Regions from separate parts of the Azospira sp. MPR-E4 genome, predicted to be linked through region 1. Evidence: riboswitches for the same ligand, from Rfam matches in the RefSeq annotation. Region 1 holds a riboswitch; each other region holds the start of a gene.
What was found. Region 1 has a riboswitch for cobalamin ahead of bluB (5,6-dimethylbenzimidazole synthase). Riboswitches for the same ligand answer to the same signal wherever they lie in the genome.
Positions count from the first base shown of each region.

Region 2: linked by a shared signal. The riboswitch ahead of AC1RTA_RS13830 (energy-coupling factor ABC transporter permease) and the one ahead of bluB (5,6-dimethylbenzimidazole synthase) in region 1 are both predicted to bind cobalamin.
Region 3: linked by a shared signal. The riboswitch ahead of cbpA (modified peptide precursor CbpA) and the one ahead of bluB (5,6-dimethylbenzimidazole synthase) in region 1 are both predicted to bind cobalamin.
Region 4: linked by a shared signal. The riboswitch ahead of AC1RTA_RS07615 (ribonucleoside-diphosphate reductase subunit alpha) and the one ahead of bluB (5,6-dimethylbenzimidazole synthase) in region 1 are both predicted to bind cobalamin.

Region 1 covers NZ_JBXAST010000043.1:7,817-13,719, forward strand. Annotated here, with positions in the region: gene AC1RTA_RS12355 (DUF3422 family protein) at 1-197, opposite strand, end outside; gene fba (class II fructose-bisphosphate aldolase) at 267-1,331, opposite strand; gene bluB (5,6-dimethylbenzimidazole synthase) at 1,530-2,309, opposite strand; cobalamin riboswitch at 2,355-2,550, opposite strand; gene pyk (pyruvate kinase) at 2,618-4,063, opposite strand; gene AC1RTA_RS12375 (hypothetical protein) at 4,155-4,859, opposite strand; gene AC1RTA_RS12380 (sugar transferase) at 4,871-5,431, opposite strand; gene AC1RTA_RS12385 (nucleotide sugar dehydrogenase) at 5,516-5,903, opposite strand, start outside.
Region 2 covers NZ_JBXAST010000057.1:3,048-8,950, reverse strand. Annotated here, with positions in the region: gene cbiQ (cobalt ECF transporter T component CbiQ) at 1-703, opposite strand, end outside; gene AC1RTA_RS13835 (energy-coupling factor ABC transporter substrate-binding protein) at 697-1,068, opposite strand; gene AC1RTA_RS13830 (energy-coupling factor ABC transporter permease) at 1,065-1,742, opposite strand; cobalamin riboswitch at 1,879-2,092, opposite strand; cobalamin riboswitch at 2,162-2,378, shown strand; gene AC1RTA_RS13825 (acyl-CoA thioesterase) at 2,546-3,415, shown strand; gene AC1RTA_RS13820 (diguanylate cyclase) at 3,671-5,065, shown strand; gene AC1RTA_RS13815 (OprD family outer membrane porin) at 5,074-5,903, shown strand, end outside.
Region 3 covers NZ_JBXAST010000016.1:3,120-9,022, forward strand. Annotated here, with positions in the region: gene AC1RTA_RS07045 (chemotaxis protein CheW) at 182-2,839, shown strand; cobalamin riboswitch at 2,980-3,180, shown strand; gene cbpA (modified peptide precursor CbpA) at 3,271-3,441, shown strand; gene cbpB (peptide-modifying radical SAM enzyme CbpB) at 3,438-4,808, shown strand; gene AC1RTA_RS07060 (ABC transporter permease) at 4,899-5,699, shown strand; gene cutA (divalent-cation tolerance protein CutA) at 5,760-5,903, shown strand, end outside.
Region 4 covers NZ_JBXAST010000017.1:50,102-56,004, forward strand. Annotated here, with positions in the region: gene AC1RTA_RS07605 (hypothetical protein) at 1-3,094, shown strand, start outside; gene AC1RTA_RS07610 (hypothetical protein) at 3,297-3,584, shown strand; cobalamin riboswitch at 3,990-4,240, shown strand; gene AC1RTA_RS07615 (ribonucleoside-diphosphate reductase subunit alpha) at 4,370-5,903, shown strand, end outside.

The sequences.
Region 1 (5,903 bases):
ATGACGGGGCAGAGATTGGCCCCCAGGGCGGCGCAGAGGCGCTGCAGATGGGCTTCTTCGGCCGCTGCCTCGGTGCCTTCGTGCAGCACCGCCAGGTAGCTGATCCACTCCGGCCCTTCCAGGGCCATGGGCGGGCGGGCATGGACCTCGTCATTGAGGCGCTGGCGCAGCGGGTGTTCGGCGAGGGGCAGGGTCATGGCGGATAAAAAGAAAAGGGCGCCGGAGAAGTATCCGGCGCCTGGCAGCGGTTGGGAAGGCGAACCTGCTTACTTGACGATCTGGTTCAGCTCGCCCTTCTTGTAGCGCTCGGCCATCTTCTCCAGGGAGATGGGCTTGATCTGGCCGGCCCGGCCTTCGCAGCCGAAGGCCTGGTAGCGGGCGACGCAGATTTTCTTGGCGGCTTCCCGGGCGGGCTTGAGGAAGTCGCGGGGATCGAACTTGGAGGGGTTCTCGAACAGGTAGCGACGCACGGCGCCGGTCATGGCCAGGCGGATGTCGGTGTCGATGTTCACCTTGCGCACGCCGTGCTTGATGCCGTTCACGATCTCTTCCACGGGCACGCCGTAGGTTTCCTTCATGTCGCCGCCGAATTCCCGGATCTCGGCCAGCAGCTCCTGGGGCACGGAGGAGGAGCCGTGCATCACCAGGTGGGTGTTGGGGATGCGGGCGTGGATTTCCTTGATGCGGTCGATGGCCAGGATGTCGCCGGTGGGCTTCTTGGTGAACTTGTAGGCGCCGTGGCTGGTGCCGATGGCGATGGCCAGGGCGTCGCAGTTGGTGCGGGCGACGAAGTCGGCGGCCTGGTCCGGATCGGTGAGCAGGTCTTCCCGGGTCATGTGGCCTTCGGCGCCGTGGCCGTCTTCCTTGTCGGCCTTCATGGTTTCCAGGGAACCGAGCACGCCCAGTTCGGCCTCGACGGAGACGCCGATGGCGTGGGAGAACTTCACCACTTCCTGGGTCACGGCCACGTTGTAGTCGTAGGAGGCGACGCTCTTGCCGTCTTCCTGCAGGGAGCCGTCCATCATCACGGAGGAGAAGCCGGACTTGATGGCGGCCATACAGACAGCCGGGGACTGGCCGTGGTCCTGGTGCATCACCACGGGGATGTGGGGATAGGCTTCCAGGGCGGCGAGGATCTGGTGGCGCAGGAAGGCTTCGCCGGCGTATTTGCGGGCACCGGCGGAGGCCTGCATGATCACCGGGGCGTTCAGTTCATTGGCGGCCTCCATGATGGCCCAGACCTGTTCCATGTTGTTCACGTTGAAGGCGGGCAGACCGTAGCCGTTCTCGGCGGCGTGGTCCAGGAGCTGGCGCATGGATACGATGGGCATGGTGTTCCTCCAATGGGCAATGCGGTTTGTTCTGGCGTGATCGGCGCCCGCTGTCGTGGCGCTCGGGAAAGACCGTGATTTTATCGTGGCTTTGCCCCCCGGGCGAGTACTGCGACCGCCGGGCAGCAAAAGAAAGACAAAGGCCGCGACCAGGGCGCCGGAGACGCCCCAACCACGGCCATCTTCAGGCAGGCATGCCTAGAAGCGGCGTTTTTCCTGGGCCCTGGCCTGGTGCTCGCTGAGAACCTGGCGCAGTTCCTCCTCCACCGGCTTTTCCCACTGGCCGTCGTACACCAGGTCGGCCAGGGGCAGGCGCTGGCGCCAGCCGGCGCTTTCCAGCTCCGGCTTTTCCTTGAAGTGGCTGACGTAGCCCAGACACAGGTAGGCCACCGGGATGATGCGCGGCGGCAGGCTCAGGATCTCGCGCAGGGCCTGCTGGTGGAAGATGGAGACCCAGCCCACTCCCAGGCCTTCGCTGCGGGCCGCCAGCCACAGGTTCTGCACGGCGCAGACGCTGGAATAGAGGTCCATGGCCTTGATGTGGGTGCGGCCGATGACCACCGGGCCGGCCCGGTCCCGGTCGCAGGTGATGAGCAGGTTGATGGGCGCTTCCCGGATGCCCTCCAGCTTCAGTTCCTTGTAGATGGCCTGGCGCTCGCCCTCGAATTTCTCCGCCGCCTCCTGGTTGGCCTGCTGGAAGGCGGCGTGGATGCGGGCCTTGGTCTCCGCCTCCCGCACCAGGAGGAAACTCCAGGGCTGCATGTAGCCGACGGAAGGGGCGAAGTGGGCGGCGGTGAGGACCCGGGCCAGCACCTCCTGGGGCACCGGGTCGGGCAGGAACTGGCCGCGCACGTCGCGGCGGGAGAAGATGGCGTGGTAGATGGCGTCCCGGGCGGCGGCGGAGAACTCGTGTTCGTTCTGGTAGCCGGCGAGGGAGATGACTTTGTTGACGCTGCAATCGTGCTGGTCGGTCTTCATGGAGTCCCCTTCTGAAGATCGGTGGCGGCGCGCCTGGCCGTGCGTGCCGGAAAGGGTCTCCTGGCCGGTCTTCTGACTCGGGATCACTCTGTGCCGGCGCCTTCCCGATCCGCGGATCAGTGGCATCTGCCGGCCCAGTCCCCCTCACAGCGTTGGGCACGTCGCGGAATGGGCGGCCCCAAGGCCTGCCGCACCGCGTTCCCGATTCTCCCTTGCGGGCACCCGGAGACGATTCGCCCCGGCGGACCGGGGCGACGGGAATTTTAACAGAGGCGGCGGATTCAGACCCGAGGCCCGCGAGGGCACTATCAGGCCCGCAGGGGCGGCATCTGGTGCTCGCCGACGCGGACGATCTTCAGGGTGTTGGTGCCCCCCGGGGTGCCGATGGGCTCGCCGATGGTCAGCACGATGAGGTCGCCCTTGGCCACGGCGCCGTTCTGCATCAGCAGCTGCTCGGCTTCGTAGAGCAGCACGTCCCGGTCCGAATGCTGCTGGCTCATGAGCAGGGGCGTCACTTCCCGGTAGAGGGACATCTTGGTCTGGGCCTCCGCATCCGGCGTCAGGGCATAGACCGGCACGCCGCAGTTGAGGCGGCTCATCCACAGGGCGGTGGAACCGGATTGCGACAGGGCGGCGATGGCCTTCACCTTGAGGTGGTGGGCGGTCCAGATGGCGGCCATGGCCACGGACTGGTCAATGCGGGTGAACACCCGGTCGAGGAATTCCCGGTCCAGGGTCACTTCGGCGGACCGCTCGGCCTCGATGCAGACCCGGGCCATGGATTCCACGGTTTCCACCGGATAGCGGCCGCTGGCGGTCTCGGCGGAGAGCATCACCGCGTCGGTGCCGTCCAGCACGGCGTTGGCCACGTCAGACACTTCGGCCCGGGTCGGCACCGGCGACTGGATCATGGATTCCATCATCTGGGTGGCGGTGATGGCCAGCTTGTTCTTCTCCCGGGCGTGGCGAATCATCTTCTTCTGCAGGGCCGGCACGGCGGCGTCCCCCACTTCCACGGCCAGGTCGCCCCGGGCCACCATGACGCCGTCGGAGGCGTCCAGGATTTCATCCAGGGCCGCCACGGCCTCGGTGCGCTCGATCTTGGCGATGGTCAGGGCGCGGCTGCCGGCGGCCCGCATCAGCTGGCGCGCCATGTACATGTCGGCGGCGCTCTTGGGGAAGGAGACGGCGATGTAATCGACGCCGATCTGGGCCGCCGTCTTGATGTCGTCCATGTCCTTGGCGGTCAGGGCCGGGGCGGAAAGGCCGCCGCCCTGGCGGTTGATGCCTTTGTTGTTGGACAGCTCGCCGGCGTGGCGCACCACGGTGTGGATTTCGGCACCGATCACCCGCTCCACGTCGAGCACGATGCGGCCGTCGTCCAGCAGCAGCACGGCGCCGGGCTCCACGTCCCGGGGCAGGTCCTTGTAGTCCAGGCCGACCCGCTCCTGGTTGCCCAGGGCACAGTTGGCGTCGAGGATGAACTTGTCGCCCTTCTCCAGCTGGATCTTGCCGTTCTCGAATTTGCCGACGCGGATCTTCGGCCCCTGCAGGTCCCCCAGGATGCCCACCGGCCGCCCCACCTTGGCGGAAATCTCGCGCACGGTGCGGGCCCGGGCCATGTGGTCCTCGGCGGTGCCGTGGGAGAAGTTCATGCGCACCACGTCCACGCCGGCGCGGATCAGGCGCTCCAGGGTGACGGGATCGGTGGAAGCGGGGCCGAGGGTGGCGACGATCTTGGTATGGCGGGCCATGGCGGGTTCCTGTTGTTGGTCTGTCCGGCCATTCTAGCGCAGCCTCCCCGCCGTTGCTGGCCCCCAGGCCATTTCCCGGCGGCGGGGCGCTTCAGTAGTAGGCCTCGATGGCCGCCAGCGATTGGGCGTAGGTGTGGCGGATCTGGGCCGGCTCGTAGCGGTGCTCCCGGCCCACCGGGCAGGCCAGCCGGGCCAGGCAGGTATGGCGGCAGGGCGAGGCGGGCCGCCGGCGCCAGGCGACGCAGGCGGCCAGGTCGAAACGGCCGCCGGCCAGGGCGCCGGCCGGGCAGGCCTCGATGCAGACCCGGGGCGCGCAGCTGGCACAGGGCGAGGCTTCCTGCAGGGGCGGCGTCGGCGGGAAGTCGCTGTCCGCCAGCAGGGCCGCCCGGTAGGCATACCAGGAGCCCCACTGCTGCCGCACTCCGACCATGAAGGGCGAGGGATGGTGCCAGCCCGCCAGCCGCCCCAGCTGCTGCAGCCCCACCGGCGCATCGCCGGGATAGAGCAGGTGGAAGTCCCGGTCGGGACAGACGGCGGCAAACCAGCGCCCCACGCTGGCAATGGTGAAATCGTCGATGGGATGGTCCGAATCCAGCCCGGCGGCCTGCACCGCCTGCCACAGGCGGCGGCCGCCGTGGCCCAGCAGGATCAGCTGGCGCCGGCCGTGGCCCGGGGCGGCCCGCTCCAGGGCGGCGGCAACCTCCACCGGCAGGGCCGCCACGTCGAAGACGGCCTGCAGGTTGAGGCCGGCCTCATGCAGCAGGCTGGCGTCGAACGGCTGGCGCGGGGAGAGCATCGCCCGCCGCCTCAGTGGGAAACGCCGTCCCGCTGCACCACCTTGAGGAAGGTCAGCCAGATGATGCGGCAATCGAAGGCGAGGGAGCGCCGGCGCAGGTATTCCGCATCCAGGGCCACCTTCTGGGGAATGGGCAGCTCGTCCCGCCCGTTCACCTGGGCCCAGCCGGTAAGGCCGGGCACCAGCTCATGCACGCCGGCCTCGGTGCGCAGGGCGATCAGGTCGTCCTGGTTATACAGGGCCGGCCTGGGACCGACGAAACTCATGTCGCCCTTGAGGATGCTCCACAGCTGGGGCAGCTCGTCCAGGCTGGACTTGCGCAGGAAGGAGCCCACCGGCGTCAGGTAGGCCTTGGGGTCCGTCAGCAGATGGGTGGCCACCGCCGGCGTGCCCACCCGCATGCTGCGGAACTTGGGCATCTTGAAAATGCGGTTATGCCGCCCCACCCGGTCACTCCAGTAAAGCACCGGCCCGGGCGAGGTGAAACGCACCAGCAGGGCCACCAGCAGCAGGGGCAGCAACAGCACGGCCAGGGCCAGCAGGCCGAGCAGGAGGTCGAACAGGCGCTTCACGTCAGGATTCCATACATTGGGGAAAGACAGGTCGTCCGGCACCAATTCCTTTATCGCAACTCATTGCCCGCGTCGAGGAATCCTCTAAAGGCGCCACAAAGCGACTCCGCGCGACCTGAGGCTCCCGGGATCAAATGCCGATTTGACATCGACAAACACCCCCTGGGGCTTCAGCCGGGAGAGCATCTCATCGAGCGACATGGCCATGAACTCGCGATGGGACACCGCTGCGACAATGGCATCGACTATCGGCAACTCTGCCCAAGGCGTCACTTCAATGCTGTATTCCTCTCGTGCAGCTACGGGATCGGCGATGGGATCATGCACGTACACCTCACAGCCGTACTCCCGCAACTCACCAACCACATCGGCCACCTTTGAGTTACGGAGATCAGAGCAATTTTCCTTGAATGTCAGTCCCAGCACGAGGACCTTGGCCCCCTTGATGCTGCACCCAGCATTGATCATCTGC
Region 2 (5,903 bases), on a different contig from region 1:
GGGCCAGGGCGGCCACGCCGGCCAGGCCGGCATCGCGCCGGGCGTGGGGGTGGCGGCTGCCGAGGAAGCGCAGGGGGCCGTCGTTGTTGCGGGCCAGGGCCGCCAGGTGCAGGGCGTGGGAACGCTGCCACACCTGCAGGGTGAGGTGGGCGGCCATCTGCCCCAGGCTGCGCAGCAGGCGGCTGCGGTCCAGGTGGCCGAGGCGGGCGGCCTGGGCGGCGCGCATGTCCTGCAGGGCGGCGGCGAAGACGAACAGGGTGCGGTAGCACAGCACCATGATGTCCAGCAGCACCTCGGGGGTGCGCAGGCGGCGCAGCAGGGCGATGAGGTCGCTCAGGGGCGTGGTCAGCACCAGGAACAGCAGGGCCGCCAGGGCGCCCAGGGAGCGGGTCGCCACCACGGCGGCCTGGTGGGTGCCGGCGGCGGTGGCCTGCAGGCCGCCCTCATCCACGGAGACGGCCAGGGAGAGGGCGCTGATGGCGAGGAAGAAGAGGGCCGGGGCCGCCACCCGCAGATAGAGCAGGGGCGATACCCGGGCGCCGCCGATGGTCACGGCCGCCAGCAGGGCGGCCACGCCGAGCCCGGCGGCCGGGGTGGCGGCGGCGACGAAGGCGGCCGTCACCCCGCCCAGGGCGAAGAGGCCCTTGGCCTGGGGCGCCACGCCGCGCCAGCGGTTGGCGTAGGCCGACTGCTCGATCAGCACGCCGGCCCTTCCTGGTCCTCGTCTTCGCGCCGGGCCGCCGCTTCACCGCGTCGTTGTTCCCGGCGCAGCTTTTCCCGGGTGCGGGCGCAGCCCAGGTAATAGCCGATGAAGCCGGCGCCAAGGGCCGCCTGCAGGGCGAAGAGGAGGGAGGCGATCTCGCCGCTGGCCGGTTCCAGCAGGGGCTGGAACCAGGGCTGGTAGTCCGGGGCGATGCGGGTGATGAGGGCCTGGGCCTCGCTATCGGCGCCGCCGAAGATTTCCGCCGGCTGGCCGTCCGGCCCCAGGGGCCGTTCCACCAGCCACAGGGGCAGGGCCGCCAGCAGCACCACGGCGATGAGCAGCAGCAGGTTCTGGTGGCGCTTCATGCCCGCACCTCCGGCGCCGGGGCCACGCCCAGGTCCTGCAGTTCCTGCGGGTTGAAGCGGGCCAGGGCGTTGCAGATGACCACGGTGAGCAGGCCCTCGCTGATGGCCAGGGGAATCTGGGTGAGGGCGAAGATGCCGGCGAACTTGAGGAAGGAGGCGCCAAAGCCGCCCACCGGATCGGGGAAGGCCCAGGCCAGTTGCACCGAGGTGGTGACGTAGGTGAGCAGGTCCGCCAGGCTGGCGGCGAGGAACACGCTCACCGCCAGGGAGGCCTTGAGGCGGCGGGCCAGGGCGAAGATGCCGTAGGCGGCGAAGGGTCCCACCACGGCCATGGAGAAGATGTTGGCGCCCAGGGTGGTGAGGCCGCCGTGGGCCAGCAGCAGGGCCTGGAACAGCAGCACCACGGCGCCGATGGGGGCCATGGCGGCAGGGCCGAAGAGCACGGCGCCCAGGCCGGTGCCGGTGGGGTGGGAACAGCTGCCGGTGACCGAGGGCAGCTTCAGGGCCGAGAGGACGAAGGTGAAGGCGGCGGCCACTCCCAGCAGCATGCGCTGCTCGGGATTTTCGCGGATGCGGCGGTTCACGGAACGGATGCCCCAGGCGACGAAGGGGGCGGCGGCGACGCTCCAGCCCACGGCGTGTTCGATGGGCAGGAAGCCTTCCATGATGTGCATGAGTCTCTCCCTCGGCGAGCATGACGGTGGCGCACCAGGCGGGGGAGTTGTGGCAGGTCGGATAAAGGGCCGCGGCGGATGGAACAGCGAGGAGGCGGCAAATCACCAGAACCGTTCCCGTCACCCCGGGGAATGGTGCAACTTGTGATGTCAGGCCGGTCTTCTGGCTTGCCTTCATCCTTCCCTGCCGGCCTTCCCGTGATGAACCACAGTGGCGTGAGGCAGCGTCGTCTGGCTTACAGCAGCGGGGGCTGCGCCGGACTGTCCTGGGTGGTCCCTGGAGTCACCGGCTTCCCGTTTCACCGTCCCCGCAGAGCGCGAGGCACGGCACCTGAATCGGGGCGGATGATAGCCCACTCCCCCCGGGCTGGGCAATCCGCCGCGCCAGGCGCGGCGTTTGGCGAATCGGTCGGGGCGGGTTAGACTGGCCCCGCTTCGGTTCCCCCCTCCAGGGGATGAAAAGGGAATCCGGTGCGAGACAGGGCGGCGACGCCCCGACTCCAGTCCGGAACTGCCCCCGCAACTGTAGGCGGCGAGCGTTGCGCTCCACTCTTTGCCACTGGCGATACTGCCGGGAAGGCTGGCGCAACGTGACGACCCGCAAGTCAGGAGACCTGCCGCGGCATTACTTCATATCAATCCTAATTGGGGCGGGGTGTCCCCTGAGGAAGGTAAATGCGCGCATTCCCTGACTGTCATCGTTGTCCGCTCTCGGCTGCCTGCCGCTCCGAGCCGCTTTGCCGCGGCCCGGGGTGTTCGCCCTTCTCCGATGCTCCCGCTCCGCTTCATCCAAGGAGTTGCGCATGCGCATGGAAGCAATGGAAATCGGCGCCGTCGTGGGGACGGCCGCCCAGCCCGTAGAAGCCAATCCCGCCCCCACTTCGTCCACTTCGCCGCGGCAGCAGCAGGCCACCCTCATGGTGGACGTGGTCTTTCCCGAACAGGTGAACCACCACGGTACCCTCTTCGGCGGTTCCGCCATGGCCATGATGGACAAGCTGGCCTTCCTGGTGGCCACCCGGGAGACCCGCCGGCCCATGGTCACCGCCAGCAGCGGCCGCATCGACTTCCGCAAGCCCATTCCCCAGGGGCGCCTGGTGGAACTGTCCGGCCGGGTGGTGCAGCGGGGCCGGCGCTCGGTGCAGGTGGAGGTGGCCCTGGCGGCGGAGGACCTGGCCACCGGGCTGCGGGAGACCAGCGCCACCGCCCACTTCACCCTGGTGGCGGTGGACGGTCCAGGGGCGCCGCTGCAGGAGGACGATGAGAGCTTCGCCCAGCTGCCCGGCATCGGCCCGGTGACGGCCATGGTGGAGATGGTCTTTCCCGGCCACACCAACCACCACGGCAGCCTCTTCGGCGGCCAGGCCCTGGCCTGGCTGGGTAAGGCGGCCATGGTGGCGGCCAGCCGCCAGGCCCGCATGCCTGTGGTGATGGCCGCTTCCGAGCGCATCGACTTCCACGCGCCGGTGCTGGAGGGGGAGATCGCCGACCTGGCGGCCCGGGTGGTGGCCATCGGCAACAGTTCCATGACGGTGGAAGTGCTGCTGCACGCCGAGGCCCTGCTCACCGGCCAGTGCCGCCTGTGCACCCGGGGCCGCTTCATCATGGTGGCGGTGGGCTACGACGGCCGCCCGGTGCCCGTGCCCCAGCCCCTGGGGCGGCGTCTGGCCTAGGCGCCGGCCTTCGCCCCCCCCCGTCGGGGCGGGCGCCCGGTTTCCGGCCCGGAACGGCAGGCGGCAGGCTGCCCGGCCGGACAGCGGACCCCCGCCGCGGTGTGACATAGTCGAGCCAATTCAGCGGTGGCGGGCCGTTATACTGCCGGCAGAAAAAGATGGGCCGGAGCCCGTGCCGTGATCGGCATGGCGCCTTCCGCAGCCCAGGCTGCCCGGGCATCGGCAGTGACGATCCCTCCAACCTGCCTAGTCCCCATGTCCCTCAAGACAGCCCTGGCCCTGTGCGCCGCCTGCCTTTCCCTGAGTCCGCTGCCCGGCGTCGCCTCCGAGCCGGCGTCCATCGTCTTCACGGCTGCCGAGCAGGCCTACCTGGACAGGGTGCGGTCGGTGAAGATGTGCGTCGATCCGGACTGGGAGCCCTTCGAGCGCATCAACGAGCAGGGGCGGCACGAGGGTATCGGCGCCGACCTGGTGCAGCTGGTGGCCCAGCGGGTCGGCCTGCGCATCGAGCTGCTGCCGGTGCGGACCTGGGACGAAAGCCTGGCCGCCGCCAAGGCCGGGCGCTGCCAGCTCATGAGCTTCCTCAACCAGAGTCCGGAACGGGACCGCTGGCTGAATTTCACCGCTCCCGTGTTCACCGATCCCAACATCATCGTCACCCGGGAGGAGCACGCCTTCGTCGGCGACCTCCTCGGCCTCAGCGGCGAGATCGTGGCCCTGCCCCGGGGCACCATGGTGGAGGAGCGCATCCGCAAGGACTTCCCCAACCTGCGGGTGATCCTCACCGGCAGCGAGCCGGAGGCCGTCTCCCTGGTTTCCGAGCGCAAGGCCGACCTGACGGTGCGCTCCCTCATCGTCGCCGCCTACGCCATCCGCAAGGAAGGCCTGTTCAACCTCAAGATCGCCGGCCAGATTCCCGCCTACACCAACCAGCTGCGCATCGGCGTGATCAAGGACGAACCCCTGCTGCGGGACATCCTGGACAAGGGCGTGCGCACCGTGACGCCCCAGGAGCGGGAGGCCATCGCCAACCGGCACGTGGCCATCAAGGTGGAGCAGCACACCGACTACAGCCTGCTGTGGAAGAGCCTGGCCGTGGCCGCCTTCGTCCTGGCCGTGGTCATCTACTCCAACCGCAAGCTGAGCGCCCTCAACCGGGAGCTGGAGCGACTTTCCGTCACCGACAAGCTGACCGGCCTGTTCAACCGCATGAAGCTGGACGAGGTGCTGGAAAGCGAAATCCAGCGCTCCCAGCGTTTCGGCCAGCCCTTCAGCCTGATCCTGCTGGACCTGGACCACTTCAAGCTGGTGAACGACTGCCACGGCCACCAGGCGGGGGACCAGGTGCTGCTGGAAGTGGCCCGGCTGCTGCAGCGCCACACCCGGGAGACGGATCTGGCAGGCCGCTGGGGCGGCGAGGAATTCATGGTGGTCTGCCCCCACACGGACGAGGCGGGGGCCCGGGTGCTGGCCGAGGACCTGCGCCGGGTGTTCGAGCTCAACGAGTTTCCGGTGGTGCGGCAGAAGACCGCCAGCTTCGGGGTCGCCACCTACCGCCCCGACGACCAGGCCAAGGACATCGTCGCCCGGGCCGATGCCGCCCTCTACCGGGCCAAGGACCTGGGCCGCAACCGGGTGGAATGGCAATAGGGGCGGGCGTGGGGCGCTGCCTTCGCCTGCTCGGCCTGGCCTGCCTCCTGGGCGGCGCCACCCAGGGCCGGGCCGGGGACGATGCCGCGGAGGCCCTGGCTGGCACCACCTTCTTCGGCTACGGCAAGGCCATGTACGTCTTCGACGACAAGAAGGGCGGCCGGCCGAACCAGAACACCGCCGGCTTCGGCGGCAAGCTGGGCCTGGAGAGCGGCGACTACCGGGGCTGGCGCCTGCGGGCCGCCTGGTACACCACCCAGGACCTGGGCCTGGCCCGGGACAATCCGCGCCAGACCGACGCCTACATGTTTGGCCTGGACAAGCGCCCCTATTCCCTGTGGGGCGAGGCCCAGCTCATCTACAGCCGGGGCCGCAGCCGCCTGACCCTGGGGCGCCAGGAAATCCAGTCGCCCCTCATCAACAGCTACGAATACCGCATCATCCCCAACCTGTTCGACGCCTACGTGCTGAGCAGCCGGGAGCTGCCCGGCACCACCCTGACCCTGGGCTACGTCGGCCAGATGTCGGGCCTGGACGGCCTGGTGAGCTTTTCCGATTTCCGCAGCATGTCCCAGCAGACCTACACCTCCCTGCTGGTGGACGGCCGGGGCCGGCCGGATGCGCGCAACGGCGAGACCCTGGATCCTTCCACCGTGGTCGGCCACCGGGGCGTGTGGATGACGGGGGTGGCCTACGAGGCGGAGCACAAGCTGCAGCTGTGGCACTACTACGGCCGCGACACCCTGCAGACCGTCTATGCCGATGGCCGCTTCAAGCAGCCCCTGGGGCGGGGCTTCACCGCCCTCATCGACGGCCAGGCCTACCGGGTGTCGGAGGT
Region 3 (5,903 bases), on a different contig from region 1:
GGCTTCACGCTACAATCTCCCCACCCATGACCCGGGCATCGACCCGGGCGCCGGCAGCGGCCCAGGGCCAGCCCGCTGCCTGTCGTTCCCCATAAGGCCCGACCACCACCGCACGACCTCCCGTATTCCGACTGGCAGGGGCCCTCACGCCCACCGCCGGCGCCATCCTAGGAGGAGTGCCATGCACGACGACAACCAGGGCCTGGTGGAGGCCTTCATCCCCTTCATGCGCAGCGTCGCCCAGTGCGAAAAGCAGCTGGAGAACCTCAATTTCACCTGGGGCATGATCGAGGCCACGGCCAAGATGAACTGCCCGGCCGAGGCCAAGACCATCCTGCCGACCATGGGCGCCACCCGGGAGGGCTTCGGCCGCCTGGAGCGGCAGCTGATCGAGAACCTGGTGCAGGAGAACATCCGCAAGGTGGTGCTGGAGATCGGCTCCAAGGCCCAGGTGGCGGTGGACATCCTGATCCGCAACCTCTACGAGCGCACTGCCGACGTGGGTTTCCTGGCCACGGACGAGGACATCCGCGACTTCATCCGCCAGCGCAAGGAGGCGCCGGACCAGGAGACCCTGGAAGGGGAGAAGGCCCGCATCCTGCGCCGCCTGCAGGAGTACCGGGACAAATACACGGTGTACGACGAAATCCTGGTGCTGGACCTCAACGGCCGGGTCATCGCCCACCTGGACGGCGCCAGCTCCGTGCTCTTCTCCCAGGACCCCCTGCTGCAGCAGACCCTGCACACCGACGGCTATGTGGAGACCTTCCGCGCCAGCGACCTGCGCCCCGGTCTGGAGCGGGCCCTCATCTACTCCCAGCGCATCGACGACGGCGACAGCGGCGAGCCCCTGGGGGTGCTGTGCCTGTGCTTCCGCTTTGCCGACGAGACGGAGAGCATCTTCCGCAACCTGCGTCGCCGGGAGGACCGTTCGGTGATGCTGCTGCTGGACGCCCAGGGCACGGTGATCGCCTCCAGCGATGCCGACCACGTGCCCCTGGGCCGCCGCCTGGAGCAGGTGCGGGATGCGGATTACCGCATCGTCGATTGGGGCGGCCGCGAGTACCTGGCCAGGACCTGCCCCACCCGGGGCTACCAGGGCTACGTCGGGCCCGGCTGGGTGGGCCATGTCATGGTGCCGGTCAGCTCCGCCTTCCGCGCCGGCCTGGGCCAGGCCGCCGAGAGCCTGCCGGCGGAGGTGCTGGAGGGCGTGCTGGCCCACGCCGACACCTTCTGCCCGGCCCTGGCCGATATCGCCCGGGGCGCCGAGGGCATCAACCTCTCCCTGCGCCGGGTGGTGTGGAACGGCCAGATCATGGCTGCCGACAAGCGGGGCGACCTGCTCAAGCTCAAATCCGTGCTGCAGCAGATTTCCGAGACCGGCGACCGCACCAGCGACCTCTTCGCCCGCTCCATCGCCGACCTCTACCAGACCGCCATCTCCTCCAGCCTGCAGGACGTGCAGTTCATCTCCCGCCTGATGATCGACATCATGGACCGCAACCTCTACGAGCGGGCCAACGACTGCCGCTGGTGGGCCCTCACCTCGGCCCTGCGCCGCAGCATGGCCGCCGGCCGTCCCGGCGAGGCGGAGGCCCAGGCCATGGCCGGCATTCTGGAATACATCAACAGCCTGTACACCGTCTATTCCCGGCTTTTCGTGTACGACCTTTCCGGCACCATCGTCGCCGCTTCCAACCTGCACGGCGACAGCCTCAACCTGGTGGGCAAGAAGGTGGATGCGGGCTGGGTCCAGTCCGTCTTCTACCTGCCCAGCACCCAGCACTACTGCGTCTCCCCCTTCGAGAAGAGCTGGCTCTACGGCGGCCGCCCCACCTACGTCTACAACGCCGCCATCCGTCATCCCGACGATCCGGCCAAGGTGGTGGGCGGCATCGGCATCGTCTTCGACGCAGCGCCCCAGTTCGCCGCCATGCTGGCCGATTCCCTGCCGCCCCAGGCCGGGGCCTTCGCCGTCTTCGCCGAGCGCAGCGGCCGCATCATCGCCTCCTCCGACGAACGCTTCCCGGCGGAAAGCCTGCTGGAGGTGGACAAGAGCCTCTTCGCCGCCGCCAACGGCGAGGGCCGCTCCCGGGTGGTGCAGCTGGCCGGGCGCACCTGGATCGTCGGCAGCACCGCCTCCTTCGGCTATCGGGAATTCAAGAACAGCGGCGACTACAGCAACGACGTGGTGGCCCTGGTGTTCGTTCCCGTGGGCGACGGCAGTGCTGCCGCGGCCCCCCGGGAGCGGCGCCCGGCGGTGCTGGAAGGCAGCTACGGCGACCTGCACGCCCGGGGCGGGCAGAGCGTGGAGCTGGCCACCTTCATCGTCGGCGACAAGGTGTACGGCCTGCCGGCGGCCGAAGTGCTGGAGGCGGTGGACCCGGCCCGGCTTTCCCCCATGAGCGGCTCCCGCCGCTATCTTTGCGGCGTCATCAGCTTCCAGAGCGGTGGCGGCGACAGCGGCACCCTGGTGCCGGTGGTGGACATGCGCTTCCTCCTCAACTACCCGGCCAAGGAGGTGGACAACCACAGCCAGATCGTCGTGGTGCGGGTGCGGGACGGCCTCATGGGGCTGCTGGTGGACGATCTCTATGCCGTGCCCGAATTCGACGCCGAGCGCCTGGAGCCGATCCCGGAGATGATCCGCCAGGACGCCGGCTACGTGCAGGCCATCATCAAGCCGCGCCAGCCGGACAGGGAAAAAATCCTCCAGGTGCTGGACCCGGAGCGCATCTGCGGCGCTGCCCAGAGAAAGCCGGAGTCCGCCGCGGGCGGCGAGGCACCGCGCCCGGCGGCGCCCCTGCGGGCCATCGGCGGGCCCGGAGGCGGGCGCTGAAGGGGGCAGGGCAAGGGGGCAGGGAAAGGAGGCAAGCGCAGGGCTGCCGGGCAAAAATCCGACCCCGGACAGAGGCGCTTTACCTGGATCAAATCCAGCTGCCGTCGGCCTTGACCCTCCCCGGGCCGGCGGCCAGAATCCGCCCCCATTCGGCTTCCGCTTTCGGAACACGGTGCAACTCCGTGGCGGGCCCGCCGCTGTAATCGGGGACGGTCGTTCCACGGCGTGGTGCAGTTTTTCCACGCCACCCACTGCCGCAGAAAATGCGGCGGGAAGGGGGAACCCAGTAGCAGGACCGGTCGATCCGTAAGCCAGAAGACGGGCGGAAGTCGTGGAGTTCCAGGCAAAGGGCTCCGGCGGCATGTTTCTTTCGAGACAGGCCGCCGGAGCCCTTTTGCTTTTTTTTTTTCATACCTTCGCGGGAGGACCCCATGAAAGCCACCACTCAAGTTACCAGCCAAGCCACCACTGCCCAGCAGGCCGCTGTCCAGCCCACCCAGTCCGCCGCCCCGGCCCCGGTCATCGCCAGCCGCAAGTCCTGCAACCCGGACGGCATCGGCCTCTCCCACTACGTCCTGATGGACCGGAAGGCGGCCAAGTGAACGGTCCGGCTCCCCATCTGCCCCGGCTGCAGCCCTACGACATCGGCCATGAGCGCTACGTGGCCCTGCTGCACCCGGAGACCGCCTTCTGGTCCCTGGTGGACAAGGACCGGGTGGAGGCGGAATTGTGCGGCAGCGAGCTGGCCGAGCGCTTCCAGGCCCAGGCGGCGAAGTTCGCCCAGGAAATCCACGCCCTCCGCTTCGAGCTGAAGCCCTCCGGCGTCTATGTGAACCCGACGGAACGCTGCAACCTGGACTGCACCTACTGCTACATCCCCGACACCCTGCGCCGCCACGGCAGCGATATGCCGGCGGAACGGCTGCTGGGGGCCCTGCAGCGGCTGAAGGAATACTTCGCCACGGTGATGGACGGCGGCGAGGGGGCGCGCAAGCCCCGCCTCATCTTCCACGGCGCCGAACCCCTGATGAACCGGGAGGCCCTGTTTGCCGCCATCGACCTGTTCCAGGACGATTTCGCCTTCGGTGTGCAGACCAACGGCACCCTGCTCACCGATGCCGCCGCCGACTTCCTCATGCAGCGCAACGTCAGCATCGGCCTTTCCCTGGACGGTCCCACCGCCCCCATCACCAACGCCACCCGCCACACCTGGGCCGGCCAGGGGGTGCACCAGCACGTGCTGCGGGCCATGGAGCGGCTCCAGGGTTACGGCTCCTGGAGCGTCATCACCACCTGCACCACGGAGAACCTGGCCCACCTCACCGACATGGTGGAGCTGTTCCACCGCCACCAGGTGCCCACTTGCATGCTCAACGCGGTGCGCTGCACCCTTTCCGGCGCCCGGGGGGTCAAGCCGGCGGACGGGGATTTCGCCCGGGCCTTCATCGCCGCCCTGGAGCGGACCCACGAGCTGTACCGGGAGACCGGGCGCAAGCTGGTGGTGGCCAACTTCGCCAACATCCTGCTGGCCATCCTGGCTCCCACGGCGCGGCGCCTGATGTGCGACATCTCCCCCTGCGGCGGCGGCCGGGCCTTCTTCGCCCTGGCGGCAGACGGCGGCCTCTTTCCCTGCAGCGAGTTCATCGGCCTGCCGGCCTTCGAGGGCGGCAACCTGTTCACCGACGGCGTTGCCGCCGCCCTGGAATCGCCAGCCTTCAAGGAAGTCACCGGGCGGGACGTGGACAAGTTCGAGCCCTGCGCCTCCTGCCCCATCCGCCACTTCTGCGGCAGTCCCTGCCCGGCGGAGGCCAACGAGATGAACGGCGGCATGGAGAAGACTGGTGCCTTCTGCCAGTTCTACGAGGAACAGGTGCGCTACGCCCTGCGCCTGATTGCCGATGGCAAGTCCGACGACTTTCTCTGGGATGGCTGGGACCAAGGCACGGAGACGGTTTTCAGCGCCTGCTGAGGCCCGTTCGAGGCCCGTTTGCCCCCGGTCGGCGGCCCCGCCCCGACCGGGGTGCTTACCTTCCGGGCGCCAAGGCCGGATAATGGCGCCATGAATGCCGCCACTTCCTCCGCTTCCCTCTACGCGCCGCCCCGCCTTTCCGCCCGCTGGTTCCCCGTGTGGCAACGCAATTTCCTGGTCTGGCGCAAGCTGGCCCTGCCTTCCATCCTGGGCAACCTGGCCGACCCCCTGATCTACATGCTGGGCCTGGGCTACGGCCTGGGCAGCATGTTGCCGGAGGTGGCAGGCACCTCCTACGTGGCCTTCCTGGCCGCCGGCACGGTGTGCGCCAGCACCATGAACGCCGCTACCTTCGAAGCCCTTTATTCGGCCTTCTCCCGCATGCACGTGCAGAAGACCTGGGAGGCCATGCTCAACGCCCCCCTGGAGCTGGAGGACGTGATGCTGGGCGAGCTGATCTGGGCCGCCACCAAGAGCCTCCTTTCCGGCTGCGCCATCCTCACGGTGATCTTCGTCCTCGGCCTCTCCCATTCGCCCCTGGCCCTGGGAGTGCTGCCGGTGATCCTGCTCACCGGCCTGGCCTTTGCCGCCCTGGGCCTGATCGTCAATGCCCTGGCGCCCTCCTACGATTTCTTCATGTACTACTTCACCCTCTTCATCACCCCTACCATGCTGCTTTCCGGCGTCTTCTTCCCCCGGGAACAGCTGCCGGTCCTGGTCCAGGGGCTGACCGAGGCACTGCCCCTGACCCATGCCGTGCAACTGGTGCGGCCCCTGCTGCAGGGCCAGGTGCCGGCCAATGCCCTGCTGCACGTGGCGGTGCTGCTGGCCATCACCGCCGTCGCCTTCCTCGTCGCCCTGGTGCTGACCCGGCGCCGCCTACTGCGCTGAGATGGCGGCAGGCGCAGGCAGATCAAAACGCGAAACGCCGCTCTCGGCTAAGATGGCCCCATGACCACCTCTAAAAAAGCCAACCCGGTACTGCTGGTGCAGACCAATTGCCCGGACGGCGAAACCGCCGCCCGCCTCGCCGCCGCCCTGGTGGATGCCCGTCTGGCGGCCTGCGCCAACGTGCTGGCGCCCTGCGCCTCCATC
Region 4 (5,903 bases), on a different contig from region 1:
TCCCTATCAATTTACCGACCCCGGTATTAGCGGAAACGCTCGGGACTTTGCTGCGGCCTCCGGCCTCCTGGACCAGCGGGCAGACAAGCATGAACTGCAGCACATGGGGATCGCCGTGGCACGGCGCAACCTGAAAGGCCGCCAGTCCCTCGACATCATTGGCTATCGGCCAGGCAGCAGCAAGAACGCCGAGGCCCTGATTTCTCTCGCCGCCTGGAAAGACCTTTCCGACTACGCCGTCAGCGGCGATGTGGCCATTGCCATCGGCGATTACGATAACGATGGCAACCTCGACATACTGACGGCTGCGGACACCAGCACCGGCGAACAAGGGCCAGGACGAATCCTGCTGCGTTCCTTCTCTTACGTCGCCAAGAAGCAGAAGCTGACCCTGGAAAGCACCTACGTGCTGGATACGGCGGCACGCCCCCGCTCCCTGAACCTGGCCGCGGGAGATTTCGGCTCCCTGGGATTCGACCAGGCCATCGTGGCCTATTACACCCAGGGTGGAACACTTGAACTGGGATTCCTGCGCCTGGGCAAGAAGCTCAAAATCGATGGGCCTTCGCCCCGGGGCAAACTGCTGGCGACCACTCCGGCTTCCGGTTCGTTCTTTGAAATGGCACCAGGCCTCTTCCATTTCGATCCCCGCAGCAGCCAGGGCAGCAATCCGGCCTTCGCCTTCCATACCCGGCAGTTGGCCCTTGCCTGGGCCGACGCCGGGGGCAATACCTGGACCCAGATCGTCAGCATCTCTCCCCAGCTCACCCAGTTCTCTGCAAGTCCGGCGCAGCAAGTTGGCAGCAGGGAATACCCGTCCAGGACGGAAGGGGTGGGACCGGCATTGGCCATCGGCAACTTCATCGGTTTGCAGAACGACAACGTTTCTCCCCTGGACCAACTGGCCATCGTCATTCCTACCCGCAGCGATGCCACCCAGACGGCCTCCATTCCCCAGTTGGTGGTTGCCACGGCGACGTATTCCGCCGAGAAGGGTAACTTTTCGATCCAGCAGGCCTGGAGCGACCGGCAACCGATCTTTGAAAGCTCGGGCCAACAGTATTCGCCCGGTGCCGTCGGCCTGGATAGCCGGGGAATCAGCTATTACCTGGGCACACCCCTGCACATCCAGGTGCAGGATCTGATCGACCCGCAGTACGTCATTTACATGCCGCCGCGCCACGTGGACTGCCTGTTGATGAAGCCGGGCGATGAACAGTGCCAGGTGGTGGATGTCTCGGGCGATACCAACTTCACCGTACAACTGGTGGACAGCAAGGAAGAAACGCTGCAACAGACCACCACCGACCAGATGGCCACCGACTTCGGCTCCAGCGCTTCCCTCAGCGTCAGCGGCACGGTAGGCGGCGGCGTCATGGAAATCGCCGAAGTGGAAGCCACCACCACCGCCAAGACCACTTTCTCCTACGAGCAGCAGGTGATGGAACGCAACATCAGCACCCATTACCAGTCGAAGATGACCCAGAGCTCCGCCACCACCTCAGTGGACGACCATCTGATCTGGAATGCCCGGACCCTCGACATCTGGCGTTACCCGGTCTACGGCATGAACCTGAGCGTGCCCCAGAAATACCCCTACTACGACGTGCTCATCCCCGGGAGGCTCATGCAGTATTCGGCCGGCGGGCGCTCCGTCGACTGGTTCTCGCCTTCCCACATGAACAACACCCTGCTGAGCTATCCGAATATTGCCGACCCGAATTTCCCGCAGGATCTCGGCGATTTCAAGTTCAACGATTCCCAGGGCAAGCAGGTGGCCGTCCGCGAACCGCTGAACAGCCGGGTAGTGCGTTCCTTCGACGGCAATATGCAGACCTTCGAACTTTCCTACACCGATGAAGCCGGGGGATCCACGGAAAAGAGCTTTTCCTACAATCTGTCCAACTCCAGCGACATCTCCGTCGGTTTCAAGGCCAGCGCCAAGATTGAACTGGTAGATGTATCCGCCGAAACGGAAGGCACGGTCAGTCTGACGGCCAAGGCCAGTTGGGAAAACAGCCAGTTGTCGGAACGCTCGGTCAAGAACTCCCGGGGCATTACCCTCAACCAGCCCGAGGTGGATTGGGCAACGGAACGCTCCTACAACTACCTTTCCCTGATCTACATCACCCAGAACGGTGGACTGAAGGTCGCCCACGCCGTGGATCCCCTTGGCACCATGGGCGGACGCGGCTGGTGGAAAAGCGCCTACGGCGGGCGGCCAGATCCGGCGCTGAACCTGCCGAACCGGATGGTCTACAGCCGGGAAGAAAGCCAGTGGATACTCAACCCGGACGAGTCCAGCTACAGCCAGATGCGCGGCATCTCGGTCACCTCCGCCACCTATGACGAGGCAACCAAGACCTACCCCTATCTGACCGGCGGCGTCGAAGAGGGAACCCCGGTGCGAGTGGCGGTGAAGCTCTACAACCTGTCGCTGGATACCGTGGCCAAAGGCGTCAAGGTGAAGTTCGCCTACCAGAAGCTGGATCCGGCCAGCCTGGCGCCCATCGGCAAGCCGATCACTTTCGCCACCAGCCAGCCCCTGGATCTGCCGGTCTGGCAAATCAAGGAAATAGCGGAAGTCTGGCCAACCACCGGCCTGGCGGGTGACGACGGCACGCCCTATCGCTTCGTTATCACGCTGGACACCGGCGGCATGGACGAAATCCACGGCAATGATCCCAAGATCGGCGGAAACAACCGGGGCACCTGGCCCTGGTCCGGCAGCTACTTCGCTGTCTTCAAGGCGGGAACCAAAGCCCAGTTGGCGAAGGCGAACGCCGTCAGCGTCAACAAAAAATCCGGGCTGACCGCATCCACCGACAGTGCCCGGGTATCGGTAGCCACTCATCCTGCCCAGAAGGGGGCTCCGGCAATGGCCGAGGTCACGATTGAAAGCAGGCTGGACGACCCATCTCTGCGCCACCTCCTTCTGGTGCGTCAGGACACCAAGGCCGGAGAGCCTCTGCAGGTCGTCGCCAGCAGAACCTTGTGGGGCGCTTACAAAGGCAAACAGCGGCTGCAGATTCCGCTACACAACCTGAGTGCCCCCCTGCCGCCGCTGCGGGCAATCCTTACTGCCGGGAAATAGTGGGAAAAGTCCCGAGGGGTGGCTTTCCTGCCCTTCCCTCGGGGCCTGTTCCGGCAAAGAGCCAAATAGTTGTTCCCAATTCAACGACCGGCATGGTCATTGAAGTTGCGGCACCACTTGGTGTCGCTTCCCTGCTGCAGCGATTTTCTCTGCAGCATTGCTTCACCGTTGTTTATCCAGCCAACCACCAAAGGAGCCACCGATGAAAAAGATTGCCATGCTTTCCCTGCTGACCGCCCTCGCCTTCCCGGCTTTTGCCGCCGATACTCCGGCAAAGGGGAAGGAGGCCTCTCCGCCCCAGCAAACCAGCTCCGGCCAAAGTGATGCGGCCAAGGAAATGCCTGCCGCTACCGATGCGGCAGCAAGCCAGACCTGCTGGTCTGCCCGCAAATGCAGCGGCAAGGTCCTCAACCACAAGGACCGCCACAACTGCAAAAACTCCGGCGGCAAGTCCTGGAGTGACCGCAACGGCACCTGTTACAACCTGTAATTCCCAGGGGGCTGCCCGCCGTCACCGCGCGATACCGGCAAAGGGCAGCCCCAGCCAGCGGAAAAATGGATTGCCACTCCCCCACTTTTCCGCCCCCAGCAGATCTTCGGCACCACCGCTTTGGTGCCTCCAAATTTTTTCTGCCAGCCCGACAAAGGCACCTAGTCTCGGCGATCAATCCCGCATTAATTCACAAAAGCTGTGGATAAGTCTGTGGGCCGTTCCGGGACAGTCGGCGAAAAGCCACAGTATTACTGGGGATTAAACACTCTGCCCGTTTTCTGGGCAAAACGCTCCCGGCTGTGGAAAAGACCCTGCCGCCAAATACACTATATGTAGTTGTCTATTACTCTCGTACTACTACCTGTAGTGTCCAGCCCCTTGCCCTCCGCTTGAGGGCTGGGGTAAAGTCTCCTCCGCGACGGTTCCCCGATTTCGGGACAAATGGGAATCCGGTGCGGCGATCAAGGAAGTCGGGATCAGACGGATTCCCCGCGAATCCGCAGCGAACTTTCCGCCCATGCCGGAGCTGCCCCCGCAACTGTAAACGGCGAGTTCGATGTCCACGCGTGCCACTGGGAGGCAGTTCCACCGGGAAGGCGGGCATCGGGCCAGGACCCGTGAGCCAGGAAACCTGCCGTCGCCAATTTTTCAGTCTGACCAGGGGCGGGGTGCCCCCCGGTGGATCGGGATTGTCCGCTGTCGGCCGCCATGGGCGTGCCCGCCGGCGCCTCGGCAGTCCCGCCGCCCTGGGCCCCCGTTCCGTTGATAACGGGAGTTCCACGATGCAAGCCGGCCTCTTCGCCACCCACCAAGCGTCATCCCACCTACCCTCCGACAATCTGGACGACAGCCTGCCCAACGCCGCCGATCTGGCCGGCCGGGCCCAGTCCTTCGAGGTCATCCGCCGCAACGGTTCGGTAATGCCCTTCAATGCGGAAAAAATCTCCGTCGCCATGAACAAGGCCTTCCTGGCCGTGCACGGCAGCCAGGGCGCCGCCTCGGCCCGCCTACGGGACCTGGTCTCCCGCCTCACCGCCATCGTCGTCCAGGCCCTCACCCGGCGCCTGCCCGGTGGCGGCACGGTGCATATCGAAGACATTCAGGATCAGGTGGAACTGGCCCTGATGCGTTCCGGCGAGCACGACGTGGCCCGGGCCTACGTGCTGTACCGGGAAAAGCGGGCCGCCGAACGGGCCGCCCAGGCGGTGGCCGCCCCCGCTGCCGCCGGCCCCCTGCTGCACGTGGTGGACGGCGACCGCCGCTTCCCCCTGGACCGGGCCGCCCTGCTGCAGCAATGCCGGGAAGCCTGCCAGGGCCTGGCCGACGTGGCTGCCGAAACGGTGCTGGAGCAGGCCCTGCACAACCTCTACGACGGCGTGCCCCTGGCCGCCGTGCGCCAGTCCCTGGTGCTGGCCGCCCGCACCCTGATCGAGCGGGAACCGGGCTACAGCAAGGTGGCTGCCCGCCTGCTGCTGAGCAGCGTGCGCGTCGAAGTGCTGGGGGAGGAAGCCAGCCAGGAGGCCATGGCCGCCCGCTACGCCGAAGCCTTCCCCGGCCTCATCCGCACCGGCGTGGACGCCGAGCTGCTGGATGCCCGCCTCAAGGACTACGACCTGGAACGCCTGGCCGCCGCCCTCAAGGCCGAGCGGGACCTGCAGTTCGACTACCTGGGCCTGCAGACCCTCTACGACCGCTACTTCCTGCACGTGGATGAACGCCGCATCGAGCTGCCCCAGACCTTCTTCATGCGCGTGGCCATGGGCCTGGCCCTCAACGAGATCGACCGGGAAGCCCGGGCCATCGAGTTCTACAACCTGCTCTCCTCCTTCGACTTCATGAGCAGCACGCCGACCCTGTTCAACAGCGGCACCCGGCACTCCCAGCTCTCTTCCTGCTACCTCACCACCGTCTCCGACGACCTGGAAGGCATCTACCAGTCCATCAAGGAAAACGCCCTGCTGCAGAAGTACGCCGGCGGCCTGGGCAACGACTGGACCCCGGTGCGTTCCCTGGGGGCCCGCATCAAGGGCACTAATGGCAAGAGCCAGGGCGTCATCCCCTTCCTCAAGGTGGTGAATGACACGGCGGTGGCCGTGAACCAGGGCGGCAAGCGCAAGGGCGCCGTCTGCGCCTATCTGGAAAGCTGGCACCTGGACATCGAGGAATTCCTCGAGCTGCGCAAGAACACCGGCGACGAGCGCCGCCGCACCCACGACATGAACACCGCCAACTGGATTCCCGACCTGTTCATGCAGCGGGTCATCAACGGCGGCGAGTGGACCCTCTTCTCCCCCAGCGACGTGCCCGACCTGCACG